Regions from separate parts of the Microbacterium sp. HA-8 genome, predicted to be linked through region 1. Evidence: predicted binding sites of a transcription regulator. Region 1 holds the regulator's gene; the other holds the start of a gene.
What was found. The regulator HspR, encoded in region 1, represses chaperone genes until heat shock. The targets are predictions, from matches to a motif close to AAGTTGAGTCNNNNNGACTCAACTT.
Positions count from the first base shown of each region.

Region 2: AB2L57_RS06465 (ATP-dependent Clp protease ATP-binding subunit) is a predicted target of HspR. The motif match lies at 6,189-6,213, and genes of this name have one in related genera.

Region 1 is NZ_CP162025.1:3,516,620-3,524,016, reverse strand. Features, by position in the region: gene AB2L57_RS16835 (MarR family winged helix-turn-helix transcriptional regulator) at 1-12, shown strand, start outside; gene AB2L57_RS16830 (MFS transporter) at 141-1,430, opposite strand; gene dnaK (molecular chaperone DnaK) at 1,681-3,549, shown strand; gene AB2L57_RS16820 (nucleotide exchange factor GrpE) at 3,552-4,163, shown strand; gene AB2L57_RS16815 (DnaJ C-terminal domain-containing protein) at 4,179-5,183, shown strand; gene AB2L57_RS16810 (heat shock protein transcriptional repressor HspR) at 5,286-5,723, shown strand; gene AB2L57_RS16805 (DUF2252 domain-containing protein) at 5,767-7,146, opposite strand; gene AB2L57_RS16800 (LON peptidase substrate-binding domain-containing protein) at 7,184-7,397, opposite strand, start outside.
Region 2 is NZ_CP162025.1:1,345,648-1,353,044, reverse strand. Features, by position in the region: gene AB2L57_RS06485 (GntR family transcriptional regulator) at 1-356, opposite strand, end outside; gene AB2L57_RS06480 (ATP-dependent DNA ligase) at 482-2,017, opposite strand; partial or broken gene AB2L57_RS06475 (hypothetical protein) at 2,231-2,494, opposite strand; gene AB2L57_RS06470 (SDR family oxidoreductase) at 2,526-3,335, opposite strand; gene AB2L57_RS06465 (ATP-dependent Clp protease ATP-binding subunit) at 3,522-6,173, opposite strand; gene AB2L57_RS06460 (hypothetical protein) at 6,279-7,145, opposite strand; gene AB2L57_RS06455 (DUF3817 domain-containing protein) at 7,155-7,397, opposite strand, start outside.

The DNA.
Region 1 (7,397 bases):
CCCGCACCCTGACCGCTGCTCGCGGGCTCGCGGGATCCTTCGGGGGATGCTGGGGCCAGCGTGGGGCTCGCCTGTCGCCTTTTGCGGGTGTTGCGCATACGGACCCGCAGTTCGCGACAGGGGAACCACCCGAGCGCCGCTCAGCGGACGGCGTGCACCGGTGCGGTCGCGCGCACCGGAAGCAGGAGCAGCAGGCCGACCAGCAGCACGAGCACGATGCCGAGGATGCCGAAGTACGCCTCGCCCGAGATTCCCACGAACAGCGCGAACATCGTCGGCGCAAGGAACGACACGGCGCGCCCGGTCGTGGCGTAGAGGCCGAAGACCTCGCCCTCGCGGCCCGGCGGGATCATGCGCGCGAGAAAGGTGCGCGAAGCCGACTGCGCGGGACCGACGAAGAGCGTCAGGGCGAGACCCGCGGTCCAGAAGACGATCTGCCCGCCGTCGTGCAGGAAGAACACCAGCAAGCCCGACACCACGAGCCCCGCCAGCGCGACGACGATCACGGGCTTCGCGCCGACGCGGTCATCGAGCGCGCCGACCGCGATCGTCGAGATCCCGGCCACGACGTTCGCGGCGATCGCGAAGATGATGACCTCGCCCGCCGAGAAGCCGAAGACGGATGCTGCCAGCACGCCGCCGAAGGTGAACACTCCCGCGAGGCCATCGCGGAAGACCGCGCTCGCCAGCAGGAACCACACGGTGTGGCGGCTCTCGCGCCACAGTCGCGCCACGTCCCGTCCGAGGCGCGCGTAGGAGGCGAGAAAGCCGATGCGCTCGCGGGCGGTGCCCGCGCCGCGGTACTCGGGAACCGCGAAAAGGACCGGCAGGGCGAACAGCCCGAACCACAGGGCGGCGACGATCATCGACAGCCGCACGTCGAGGCCGTTGTCGCCGGGCAGGCCGAACAGGCCCTGGATGAATCCGAAGTACACGATCAGCAGCAGCACGATGCCGCCGACGTACCCCATGCCCCAGCCGAACCCGCTCACGCGGCCGATCGTGCGTGAGGTCGAGACCTGCGTCAGCATCGCGTTGTAGTTGACGCCCGCGAACTCGAAGAACACGTTGCCTGCCGCGACCAGCAGCAGGCCGAGCCACAAGAAGGAGGGGTCCGGCTCGATGAAGAACATCGCCAGCGTGATCGCGACGACGACGTAGGTGTTCACGGCCAGCCACAGCTTGCGTCGCCCCGAGGTGTCGGAGCGCTGCCCCGTCACCGGCGCCAGCAGCGCGATGAGCAGACCCGCCCCGGCGAGGGCCCAGCCCAGCTGCGCCTCGACCGTGCCTTCGGGGCCGAAGCTCGAGCTGGTGAGGTAGACGGTGAAGACGAAGGTCGTCACGACAGCGTTGAACGACGCCGAGCCCCAGTCCCAGAGTCCCCACGCGATGACGCGGCGGCGGCTGGTGCGGTCGGGGGCGTCGCTCATGTGCGGCACGGTATGGCCCTTCGGTGAACGGCGGGTGGCCCGGCGCCGCCGCGGCGCGGCGCGCGATCAGGCTATCGCTGCCGTCGCTCCAGAAAAGTTGAGCCCGTTCATATCAAGTTCATTTGACAGCTTCCCCGCCCCTGAGTACTGTTGAGTGCAGACGGCTCAACCTCGTGTCGAGTCGATCGCAGACTTCCGCAGAAACACCGAATCGGCAGCATCCCGCTGCGGTTCATACGAAGGAGAGACAATGCCCCGTGCAGTAGGAATCGACCTCGGCACCACGAACTCTGTCGTGAGCGTGCTCGAGGGCGGCGAGCCCAAGGTCATCGCGAACGCCGAGGGCCTGCGCACGACCCCGTCGGTCGTCGCATTCACCAAGGACGGCGAGGTGCTCGTCGGCGAGACCGCCAAGCGCCAGGCCGTCACCAACGTCGATCGCACCATCGCGAGCGTCAAGCGCCACATGGGCACCGACTGGACCTTCGCCGTCGACGACAAGAAGTGGACGCCGCAGGAGGTCTCGGCGCGCATCCTCGGCAAGCTCAAGCGCGACGCCGAGGAGTACCTCGGCGACACCGTGACGGATGCTGTCATCACGGTCCCCGCGTACTTCAACGACGCCGAGCGCCAGGCCACGAAGGAGGCCGGCGAGATCGCGGGTCTGAACGTGCTGCGCATCATCAACGAGCCCACCGCGGCCGCGCTCGCGTACGGCCTCGACAAGGGCAAGGAGGACGAGCTCATCCTCGTCTTCGACCTCGGTGGCGGAACCTTCGACGTCTCGCTGCTCGAGGTGGGCAAGGACGACGACTTCTCGACGATCCAGGTGCGCGCGACGGCCGGCGACAACCGCCTCGGCGGCGACGACTGGGACCAGCGTCTGGTCGACTACTTCATCACGCAGTTCAAGAACACGACCGGTGTCGACGTCTCGAAGGACAAGATCGCCCTGCAGCGCCTGAAGGAGGCCGCGGAGCAGGCGAAGAAGGAGCTCAGCTCCTCGATGTCGACGAGCGTCAACCTGCCGTACCTCTCGCTGACCGAGAACGGCCCGGTGTCGCTGTCCGAGACCGTGAGCCGCGCCAAGTTCGAGGACCTCACGAAGGACCTGCTCGATCGCACCAAGAAGCCGTTCGAGGACGTCATCCGCGAGGCCGGCATCAAGGTCGGCGACATCGACCACGTCGTGCTCGTGGGCGGTTCGACCCGCATGCCCGCCGTGGCCGAGCTCGTCAAGCGCGAGGCCGGCAAAGAGGCGAACAAGGGTGTCAACCCCGATGAGGTCGTCGCCGTGGGCGCCGCGCTCCAGGCCGGTGTGCTGAAGGGCGAACGCAAGGACGTCCTGCTCATCGACGTCACCCCCCTGAGCCTCGGCATCGAGACCAAGGGCGGCATCATGACGAAGCTCATCGAGCGCAACACGGCCATTCCCACCAAGCGCAGCGAGACCTTCACGACGGCCGACGACAACCAGCCGTCGGTGGCGATCCAGGTCTTCCAGGGCGAGCGCGAGTTCACCCGCGACAACAAGCCGCTCGGCACGTTCGAGCTGACCGGCATCGCGCCGGCGCCGCGGGGCATCCCGCAGGTCGAGGTCACCTTCGACATCGACGCGAACGGCATCGTGCACGTGTCCGCCAAGGACAAGGGCACCGGCAAGGAGCAGTCGATGACCATCACGGGCGGCTCGTCGCTGCCCAAGGAGGACATCGAGCGCATGGTGCGCGAGGCCGAGGAGCACGCCGCCGAAGACAAGAAGCGCCGCGAGTTCGCCGAGGTGCGCAACCAGGCCGAGACCCTCGCCTACTCGATCGACAAGCTGATCGCCGAGAACGCCGACAAGCTGCCCGAGGACGTCAAGACCGAGGTGCAGGGCGATGTCGACGCGCTCAAGACGGCGCTCGCCGGCGAGGACGATGAGGCCGTCAAGGCCGCGTTCGACAAGCTGAACGCCAGCCAGGGCAAGCTCGGCGAGGCGATCTACGCGTCGCAGGCCGCGCAGCAGGCTCCGGATGCCGGGGCCGACGCTCCGGCGGGCGACCAGGGCTCGCAGCCCTCGGCCGACGAGGACGTCGTCGACGCCGAGGTCATCGACGACGAGGACGAGAAGAAGTAACCATGGCAGACAAGGACGCAGACCAGCCGCAGGAGCCCGAGGTTCCCGACACTGGTGAGGCGACGTCCGCTGCCGCGGGGCCGGAGGAGAACTCCTCCGGCCCCGCGCCGCAGGCGGACGAGTCGCTCACCGTCGACGACATCCTCGGTGCGGCGCAGACCGACGACGCCGCGGCAGAGGACGCCGTCATCGCCGACCTGGAATCGGCGCTGCTGAGCGACCTCAAGCGCCTGCAGGCCGAGTACGCCAACTACCGGAGGCGCACCGAGGAGCAGCGCGAGCGCGAGATCGAGCGCGCCAAGGGCGAGGCCGTCAAGGGCCTGCTGCCCGTGCTCGACGACCTGGACCGCGCCGAGAAGCACGGTGATCTCGACGAGGGCACCCCGTTCGCGGCGATTGCGGTCAAGGTGCGCGGGGTCGCCGAGCGCCTGGGCGTGACCGCCTTCGGCGAGGCCGGCGAGGCCTTCGACCCGCAGCACCACGAGGCGATCTTCCAGCAGCCCATGCCGGGCACCACCGAGCCGACCGTGCTCGAGGTGGTCGAGGTCGGCTACCGCCTGGGTTCTGTCGAGCTGCGCCCCGCGAAGGTCGTGGTCGCCGCTCCGGCGGACTAGGCCGAGGAGGCGACGATGGCCAGTCAGGACTGGTTCGACAAGGACTTCTACAAGACGCTCGGCGTCTCGAAGGACGTCAGCGAGGGCGACCTCAAGAAGGCTTACCGCAAGCTCGCGCGCACCTACCACCCGGACTCCAATCAGGGTGATGCCAAGGCCGAGGCGACGTTCAAGGAGATCAGCGAGGCCTACTCCGTGCTCTCCGATGCCGAGCAGCGCAAGGAGTACGACCAGATCCGGGCGATGGGCTCGGGTGCCCGCTTCACGGCGGGCGGCACCGGCGGTGCCGGGGGTTTCGAGGATGTCTTCAGCATGTTCGGCCAGGGTCGCGGCGGTCGCCCGGGCCGGGGCCAGAGCGCGGAGGACTTCGACGACATCTTCTCGATGTTCAACCAGCAGCAGGGAGCCGGGTTCGGTTCGGGCCGGTTCGGTCAGCCCAGCGGCGGCTTCCGCGGCTTCGGCGGCCCCACGCGCGGCGCCGATGTGACGGCCCGCACGACGATCGACTTCCTCACCGCGACCAAGGGTGAGACGATCACCCTGCAGGGCGAGGACGGCCAGCCGTTCAAGGTCAAGATCCCGGCGGGTGTCTCGGACGGGCAGAAGATCCGACTGCGCGGCCGGGGACGCCCGTCGCCCGATGGTGGTGAGACCGGCGACATCGTCGTGCAGGTGGCCGTGCGCCCGCATCCCGTGTTCGTGCGTGACGGTCTCAATCTCCGGGTGACGGTTCCCGTCACCTTCACCGAGGCGGCGCTGGGCGCGACGATCGAGGTGCCCACGCTCGGCGGCGACCCCGTCAAGCTTCGGGTCGCGCCGGGCACCCCGTCGGGACGCGTGCTGCGGGTCAAGGGTCGCGGCGTGCAGACCGCGAAGGGCACCGGCGACCTGCTCGCCGAGGTGCAGGTGGCCGTGCCTTCGCACCTCGACGATGCGGCCCGCGAGGCGCTCGAGCGCTTCCACGAGCTGGAGCCGAAGGAGAACCCGCGCGCCGACCTGATGCAGAAGGCGCGCGGCTGAGATGACCGAGAACAGGACTCGCGCCCAGAACAGGACGAACACCGCTGATTCGGTCCTGTTCTCGGCGCTTCTCCTGTCTTCGGGACGCCGGGGGTGGATGTGATGGACGAGATCGACGAGGACGCCCCGATCTTCGCGATCGCGGTCGCCGCCGAGCTCTCCGGCATGCACCCGCAGACCCTGCGGCAGTACGACCGACTCGGACTCGTCGTGCCCGCCCGCACGCGTGGCGGATCGCGTCGGTACTCCACGCGACACGTGGAGCAGCTCCGCGAGGTCGCGAAGCTCTCGAGCGAGGGCGTGAGCCTTCCCGCGATCGCGCGGCTGCTGCTGCTCGAAGAGCAGGTGCACGACCTCACCCGCCGCGTGCGCGATCTCGAGCAGCAGCTGCAGGCCGAGCGGCAGGCGCGCCCCGGATCCCGTGTCTTCGCGGCCGGAGTGTCGGGGTCGGTGATCACCCTGCGCGCCGGCGCCCGGGTGCCGCGCGCGACCGACGTCGTGCTGTATCGGCCGCGGCATCCGCAGCCGCCGGCGGACTGAGAGCCTCGCCGCCGTTCGCTGAGCCCGGCGCGGGATGCTGCCCTCAGGCGGCCGCGACGAAGGCCCGGTAGTCGGCGAGCGAGAGCTCGGCATAGGCGTACGACCAGGTGACGACCGCCTCGGCCACCGCCCTGCCGCCGCCGACGTATCCCGCGACGACGGGTGCGTTCGGCGACTGCCCGTGAGCGCGCGCGAGCACGGTGGCGCAGGCATCCGCGTACCGGCGGAAGGGCGCCGCCTCCAGCGTCTCCATGTCGATGCCGCCCTTCATGTCGTGGAACTGCCGCACGTAGTAGTCGCGCTCGCCGTTGTAGCGGAAGTGCCCGAGGAACGGATCCGACACGGCCTGCAGGATGCGCTGCAGCGCGACGACACGCGCGCCCTCGCCGTGCGCCTCGACGTAGCGTGTGATCGCGGCGGGCTGGTGGATGCCGCCGTACTCGGAGAGGACGCTCTGCGTCGCCTGCTTCGACTGCAGCAGCAGCGCGTTGCCCTCGCCGTCATCGAACGCGGTCAGGTGACACCGGGTGCCGACGCTCCCGACGCCGACGACCCGCCGGGCGATGTCGCTGACCCCGTACTGCTGCAGCAGCATCCAGATGTCGACATTGACGGTGCGCAGGTAGGCGCCGATCAGCTCGTGCACCTGATCCTCGAGCTCGGGTTCGACGTGCGTCATCGTGGGCGGTCGCTCGAGGAAGCGCAGTCGCCCGTCGCCCGTGCGCTCGGTCAGCTTGCGGGCGGCGCGCTCCGCCGTGCGCTTCTCGGCGTCGCGCCGGGCCGCAGCGAGGACGGACCGAGACTCGTCGTCGAGCTGCGACTCGCCCGCGTCGGGGGAGAGGTGCTCGAAATAACGCTGGAGCGGACTGCGCCGCGAACCCGCGCGCAGGGCGGTCGCGTACGTGCGCACGGCGGAGGTCGCAGCATCCCGGATCACGCCGTCGGCGTGCCCGGCGGCCTGCCCCGCGATGACGATGCTCGTGACGAGGCGCTTGAGGTCCCACTCCCAGGGTGCCCAGGCGGCTTCGTCGAAGTCGTTGAGATCGAAGACCAGCGTGCGCTGCGGGCCGGCATAGAAGCCGAAGTTGGCGACGTGGGCGTCGCCGCACGAACCGACGAGGATGCCGGAATGCGGATCCTGCGAGAGGTCGGCCGCCATGATCGCGGCCGTGCCGCGGTAGAACGCGAACGGGCTCTGCGCCATCCGCTCGGTGCGGATGGGCAGCAGCTCCTGCAGGCGGTCGGCGTTCTGCCGGGCGAGGATGCCGAGCGGATCGCGCCCTCTGGTGGTCAGTCCCGCGAGCGCGTCGCGGGGCACGATCGATCGCGTCGACCGGCCCGCAGATGCGTGCATCTCCCGGCTGGGCAGGGGCGCCCACCCCGGGCGTCGGGGCAGCGTGTCGCGCTCGGCGGCTTCGGTCATGTGCACATCATCCCGCGCCTGCGCGCCCGCACGCGCGTCAGTCGTCGTCGATCTCGAGCGGTCCTGCGGTGAGACGGATCAGCTCGTCGGCCTCGGCGCAGAATCCCTGCAGGCGCTCGAGCAGCTCGGGCAGCGACGTGGAGCCCAGCAGCGCGTAACGATCGAGGGTCTGGATCGGCGCGATGCCCGCGAGCTGCCAGGCCGCGACGACCGGGTCGTCCGAGAGTTGTTCGTCGACCGACCACGGCACG
Region 2 (7,397 bases), 1.6 Mb from region 1:
GCGGCGCGCAGTGCGTCGATGTCGGCATCCGTCATCTGGGGCACGCCGTCGCGCACGGCCAGCTCGTGGAGCCCCGCCGCGATGCGCTGCGCGGCGAACGCCGCACGGGCATCGAGCGGGGCGACGACGGTCTGCTTCGCGCGGCGGGTGTGCACGAGCCCCGCCGACTCGAGACGTGCGATGGCCTCGCGGATCGGGGTGCGGCTCACGCCCAGCCACTGCTCGAGCTCGGGATCGCGCAGGCGCTCGCCCGGGGCCAGGGCGCCGCTCACGATCGCGTCGCGCAGCTTCTCGTACGCGTAATCGCGCAGCGATCGGGGGCGGTCCGCGGGCGCGAGTCCCTGGGGCAGTGGCATGCAATATTTTGCACACTACCGACAGTCATCTGTCAAATCGACCGCCGCCCCGCTCTTGGGTGTCCCGATTTCTGTCGCCGCGGCAGGCCGCAGGCGACAGAAATCGGGACACACCCCCGCTGCCGTCAGCGCAGCAGAGCGCGCAGCGATGCGATGGTGTCGGACTCGGTCGGTGCTTTGTCGGGCCGGTAGCTCTTCACCCGCGCGAATCGCAGCGCCACCCCGCCCGGATAGCGCACCGAGCGCTGCACCCCGTCGATCGCGACCTCGACGACCGTCACCGGACGCACGAAGACCGTGCTCGGGGTGCGGCGCGTCTCGATCGTCGGAAAATACCCGGTCTGCCACCGCAGCAGCTCGTCGGTGAGCCCCTTGAAGGTCTTGCCCACCATGACGAATCCGCCCGGCGGCCCGAACTCCCCCGCCGCATCGCGCGCGCCGAGGTGCAGGTTCGAGAGCGCTCCCGCGCGTCGACCCGATCCCCATTCGACCCCGAGCACCACAAGATCGAACGTCAGCACCGGCTTGACCTTGACCCAGCTCTTGCCGCGTCGCCCCGCCGCATAGGGCGCATCCAGCGCCTTGATCACCACACCCTCGTGCCCCGCGGCGAGCGCGTCGCGCGAGACCCCCGCCGCAGCGATCTGATCGTGGGTGACGAGCCCCGGCATCCGCCACGGTGCGGCGATCCGTTCGAGTTCGTGCAGGCGCACCGACAGGGGCTCGTCGAGCAGGTCGCGACCGTCGATGTGCAGGACATCGAAGAACCAGGGCCGCAGCACCGCCGAGACCCCCGGCCCGTCGCCGTGGGAGCCGAAGCGCGCCATGGTGTCCTGGAAGGGACGCGGGCCGCCGTCCTCGTCGAGCGACAGGGTCTCGCCGTCGAGGATCACCCGCGTTGCAGGCAATCCGCGCACGACCTCGACGATCTCGGGCACGCGGTGGGTGATGTCGGCCAGACTGCGGGTGTACACGCCCACCGTGTCACCGTCGCGATGCACCTGGATGCGGGCTCCGTCGAGCTTGTACTCCACGAGTGCTTCGCCCGTGAGTGCGAGAGCCGCCGCCACGTCGGGCGCGGTCGTGGCGAGCATCGGCAGCACGGGCCGACCGACCCGCAGCGTGAGAGCGGCGAGGTCGGCCCCCGACAGCGCGAGCCGCGCGGTCTCGCCGAGATCTCCCGAGAGCATGGCGGCCCTGCGCACCAGCGGCTGATCGGTCTGCGAGGCGCGGGCGATCGCGTCGAGCAGCACGCCCTCGAGCGCGCCCGTGCGCAGCTCGCCGAGGATCACCCGCGTGATGAAATCCCACTCCCGCGCGGTCGCGGCATGCGCGAGATCGGAGAGCATGCTCGCGCGCGCGGCAGAAGAGCCGGTACCGGATGCTGTCGCCAGGCCTTCCAGCGCGCGGTCGACGTCGCCGACGCTCAGGCGGGGCGTGGGAGCGTGCACCGCGTCGCCGGTCGCACCGAGAGCCGCGAGACCGCGCCACCCGACGCCGAGCCTGCCCTGTCTCGGCCGCGCGAGCAGGAAGCCGACGGCGGGGACGATCTCGCCCTCATCGAGGCGGGCGAGCAGACGGGCCAGCGCGTCGATCTTCGCCAGCCGCGATCGTGTCGCGCCGACAGCCTCGGACACCTCGACGATCTCTGCGATCAGCATGAGCGCATCATGTCATCGCGCCGGCCGCGCTCAGCCCCCGGCGCGCGGCGCGCACCGGCGCGCCCCGGTGTCCGGCGCGCCCCGGTGTCCGGCGCGCCCCGGTGTCCCGCGCGCCCCGGTGTCCCGCGCGCCCCGGTGTCCCGATTTCTGTCGCCGGGCGCATGCCTCCGGCGACAGAAATCGGGACACCGAAACACCGGGGCGGCGGGCACCTCACCGCGCCGGCCGCGTCGCCCACCACGCCCATGCCACGAGCACCGGCTGCAGGAACAGCCGGCCCAGCCGCGCCCCGTCAGTGCGCAGCATCGGCGCGGAACGCCCGGTGCGCCACTGGTGCACGTTGCCCGGAAACACCGCGACGAAGAACGCCGCCACCGCCGCGCCCACGCGACGCCGCTCCCGAGGCAGGGTGATGAGCGCCGCGCCCAGCAGCACCTCCACCGCGCCCGACGCGACGACGATCGCGTCCTTGTCGAGGCCGGTCGCCCGCGACGTCGGGCCGCACGCCTCACCCTTCGCGCCAGTCGTCGGAGGTCAGGTGCGAGCCCGCCTGCGGACCCATCTGCAGCATGCCACCGTCGACGGCCCACGACGCACCCGTCACGTAGGAGCCGGCGGGCGAGGCGAGGAACGCGACGACGTCGGCGATCTCGCGAGGTGCGCCCGGGCGTGCGAGCGGGATGCCGGGGCGATGCACCTCGTCGGCGTCGTCGGCGTCCATGTCGTTGATCGGCGTCGCGATCTCGCCCGGCGCGACGGCGTTCACCGTGATGCCGTGCACGCCCAGCTCCTGCGCCATCACCTTCAGCAGGCCGCCGAGACCGTGCTTGGCGGCGACGTACGCTGCGGATCCGACACGGGGCTGGTGCTCGTGCACGCTCGTGACCGCGATGAGCCTGCCGCCGGCGCCGTGCTGCACCATGCGCTGCGCCGCCGCCTGCAGGCCGACGAAGGCCCCGTCGAGGTTGAGGGCGACCACGCGCCGCCAGTCCTCGAGCGTCGCGTCGAGAAAGGGGCCGCCGGTGCCGCCACCTGCGTTGTTGACGAAGACGTCGAGCCCGCCGAGTTCGTCGGCGAGGCCGTTCACGACCCCCGGGACGGCGTCCAGGTCGGTCGCGTCGAAGCGCGTGACGGCGGCACGACGACCCAGCCGTCGCACACCCTCGGCCGTCGCCTCGGCGCCCTCCTCGTCCGAATGCCAGGTGACGCCGACATCCATCCCCGCCGCGGCGAGGGCGAGTGCGGTCGCGGCACCGATGCCCGAATCGGATGCCGTCACGATGGCGCGCGTGGGAGCGAAAGCAGTCGTAGGGGTCATGCCTTCGACGCTAGGGGCCGCCGCGACGACTCGCCACGGGCTTGACACCCCGGCCGCTCGCACCCTCGGTGCCGGGTGTGCACAGCTGCGGACGCGGGCGCACGACACGCCGGGCGGAGCGAGCCCGGCCCGGCGTGTCGCGGGTGCGGTCCGCAGCTGTGCACGGCCCGGCAGCGGCCGGGCGGCTCAGGCGGCGAGGGTGATGGATGCCGGGTGCACAGCCAGCCCGTCGGCGCCGGCATCGACCCGCACCGCTCCCCCGTCCGCGAGAGCGCCCGAGACGAAGAGGTCGGCGACGCGGTCATCGACCTCGCGCTGCACGAGCCGGCGCAGCGGCCGCGCGCCGTACTCGGGCTCGTAGCCGTGCTCGGCGAGCCAGTCGATCGCGGCTTCAGTGACCTCGATGTCGACGTCGCGCGTGCGCAGCCTGGCCCGCGTGGAGTCGAGCACGAGCGACACGATCCGCCGGAGCTGAACGCGTTCGAGCTTGCGGAACAGCACGATCTCGTCGATGCGGTTGAGGAACTCCGGACGCATCGCCTCACGGAGCTTGCCCATCACGCGCGCACGCAGGTCATCTTCTGACCCGAACCCGGTCGCCCCGCCGCCGTCGGCGACGAATCCCAGCGCGCCGGCGCGGGAGGCGAGGAACTCCGAGCCCAGGTTGGAGGTCATCACGATCACGGTGTTGCGGAAGTCGACCGTGCGGCCCTGGCCGTCGGTCAGGCGTCCGTCGTCGAGCACCTGCAGCAGCAGGTTGAACACGTCCGGGTGCGCCTTCTCGATCTCGTCGAACAGCACGACCGCGTAAGGGTTGCGGCGCACACGCTCGGTGAGCTGACCTGCCTCGTCGTAGCCGACATACCCCGGAGGGGCACCGACCAGCCGCGAGACGGTGTGACGCTCGCCGAACTCGCTCATGTCGAAGCGGATCACCGCACCCTCGTCGTCGAACACGCTCGCCGCGAGCGCCTTGGCCAGCTCCGTCTTGCCGACGCCGGTCGGCCCGAGGAACAGGAACGAGCCGATCGGGCGACGCGCATCGCCCATGCCCGTGCGGTTGCGGCGCACGGCCTTGGCGACGGCGGCGACCGCATCATCCTGCCCGATGACGCGCGCGTGCAGCTCGCCCTCGAGATCGGCGAGGCGCTCGCGTTCGGACTCGGTCAGCCTCGACACGGGGATGCCGGTGGCCCGGCTGATCACGGCGGCGATCTCGGGCTCACCCACGACGGCTTCGTGCCCCGCGGCCCCTGAGCCCGCCGCCACAGCGTCCGCGCCCGTCCCCACGGCCCCTGAGCCCGTCCCCACGGTCACCGAGCCCACCCCCGCGGCCCCTGAGCCCGTCGGAGGGGCCCCCGAGGTCGCGGTGTCCAGGCGCTCCTGCACCTGACGCATCTCATCGCGCACCCGCGAGGCCTCCTCGTACTGCTCGGCGCGCACGGCGGCGTTCTTGTCGGCCTCCAGCTGCGCGAGTCGCTCGATGAGCGCCGACACGTCGACCGCCGCGCCCAGGCGCAGGCGCAGCCGCGCGCCCGCCTGGTCGATCAGGTCGATCGCCTTGTCGGGCAGCACACGATCGGGCAGGTACCGATCCGCCAGCTCGACGGCGGCGCGGAGCGCATCGTCGGTGTACGTCACGGCGTGGTGCTCCTCATACGCGGGGCGCAGCCCGTGCAGGATCTGCACGGCGTCCTCGATCGAGGGCTCGCCCACCCGCACGGGCTGGAAGCGGCGCTCGAGCGCCGGGTCCTTCTCGATCGTGCGGTACTCCCTCAGCGTTGTCGCGCCGACGAGGTGCAGCTCGCCGCGGGCGAGTCGCGGCTTGAGGATGTTTCCGGCATCCATCGCTCCTTCGCCCCCGGCTCCCGCACCGACGACGGTGTGCACCTCGTCGATGAAGACGATGAGCTCGTCGGCGTGCGCGGCGATCTCGTCCATCGTGCCGGTCAGACGCTCTTCGAAGTCGCCGCGGTACCGGGCACCCGCGAGCATCGCGGGCAGGTCGAGCGAGACGACGCGCTTGCCGCGCAGCTGCTCCGGAACGGCGCCCTCGACGATCGCGCGGGCGAGGCCCTCGACGATCGCGGTCTTGCCGACGCCCGCCTCGCCGATCAGCACGGGGTTGTTCTTCGTGCGTCGCGAGAGGATCTCGATCGTCTGCTCGATCTCGTCGGCGCGCCCGATGACAGGGTCGATCATGCCCTCGCGGGCGCGGGCGGTGAGGTCCAGCCCGTACTTCTCGAGCATCGGGGTCACGGCGGAGCCCGCCCCCTCGTCCCCGGGGGCGCCCTGAGCTTCGGGCGCGATCGTCTCGCGAGCGTTGTGGGTGAGCGCGTCCGCGGTCACACCCGCCTCGGCGAGGATCTGGCCGGCGGGGGTGTCCTGCGCGAGCACGAGCGCGAAGAACAGGTGCTCGGGATCGACGTAGGTCGAGCCCGAGGCGCGCGCCACCTGGAAGGCGTGGAACAGCGCGCGCTGCACCGAAGCAGTCACGACCGCGCCGTCGACCGGCGCGGGGGTGGATGCTGCCGGCAGGCGCTCCTCGGCCGCCCGCGCGATCGCGCCGGGGTCGACGCCGAGCCGGCGCACGGCGTCGCTTGCGGGCTGCTCGGTCACCAGCATCCGCAGCACGTGCAGGGCGTCGAGCTCGCGCTGACCGCGGGTGAGCGCGAAGCGACCCGCCTGCTGCAGCATCTGCTGCGTGCGGGCGCTGAGGAACCGGGCGAGGTCGATCGATCGTGCGGCGCGGGCGCGCTCGCCCTCGAGGTAGCGGGCGAGGAAGTCGTCGAACGCGTTGCCGCCGTCGCCGGTCTCGGGCGTGAAGTCGTCGGACACGAAATCTCCTGATCTAACTTGAGTGATGCCTTGTCAACTTTAGAAGTTGAGTTTCGACGTATCAACTCAACGCAGAGATGCTCGGCGTATTCCGAGGTGCCCCGATCAGGCCCGGAGCGAGGGATCCGCCGCGCTCCAGAGCTCGATCGTCTGAGCGATCCAGAAGACCACGAACAGTGCGAGGACGAGGACCTCACCGATGAGGATCAGGGGCGCACCGACCGCGCCCGCGACGTCGACCCCGCCGAGGGTCAGCACGATCACGAGCAGCAGTCCCGTCACTGTCACGACGATCCCGACGGCGACGACCGCGTACAGCACCCGGATGCCGCCGCGCGAGCGCGCCCGCGACGGGCCGAATGCCGCCAGCGAGGCGACCGCGGCGATGAGCCCGAAGAACGTCACCGCGGCGAGGAGGTGCGCGCCGCGGACGAACCCGGGCGGGTCGATCAGCGCCCACGCGCCGATGCCCAGGATGAGCGCCGCCGCGCCCGACACGGCGACCACGAACCCGCGCGTGAGCGTGTGCTGCACGCGCGCGAGGACGATCGCGGCGACGAGCCCCAGCATCCCGATCAGCACGAGCGAGGCGACGCCGACCGCGACGCCCGGGAGGAACTCGGGCGGCACGCATGGCGCGGTGTCGGGGCACGCCCGCGCGAGCCCGGGCACGTCGCCCACGGCCAGCGGCGTCGGAACGATGGCGATGAGGGGAGCGAGGATCGCCGCGTAGTCGAGGAGCGCCTGCTCGAGGCTGCGCCCCGACAGGGCGAGGAGCGCGAGCGAGACCGCGAAGATCGCGCCCACGAAGACGTCGCGCCCCGGGGTGTAGAACGCGGCGCTGAGCGAGGTGGGAGCGCCGTCGATCGCCGCCACCGCGGCGAAGGAGACACCCACCAGCAGGACCGCGCCGATCAGGCTCAGTCGCACGTAGCGGTACGTGCGCTGCGTGGATGTCGTCCGCAGCCTCATGCGCCGCCGCTACTCTCGTCCGCCGGGCGGGCCGATGATCAGCAGCGCGACGAAGATCACGACGACGGCCGCGGCGAGGAGGACACCCAGCATCCAGGGCCGGTTCAGGAACCATCGCATGAGCCGGTCGTGCCAGGCGGCGTCGCGGGGGTCTGCGGTGGCCTGCAGACGCCACGCGCCCTCGAGTCGACGCGTGCGGTGCAGCCAGATCTCGGTCGGGATCGTCGCGTACGGGATGATCGCGCTGACGAT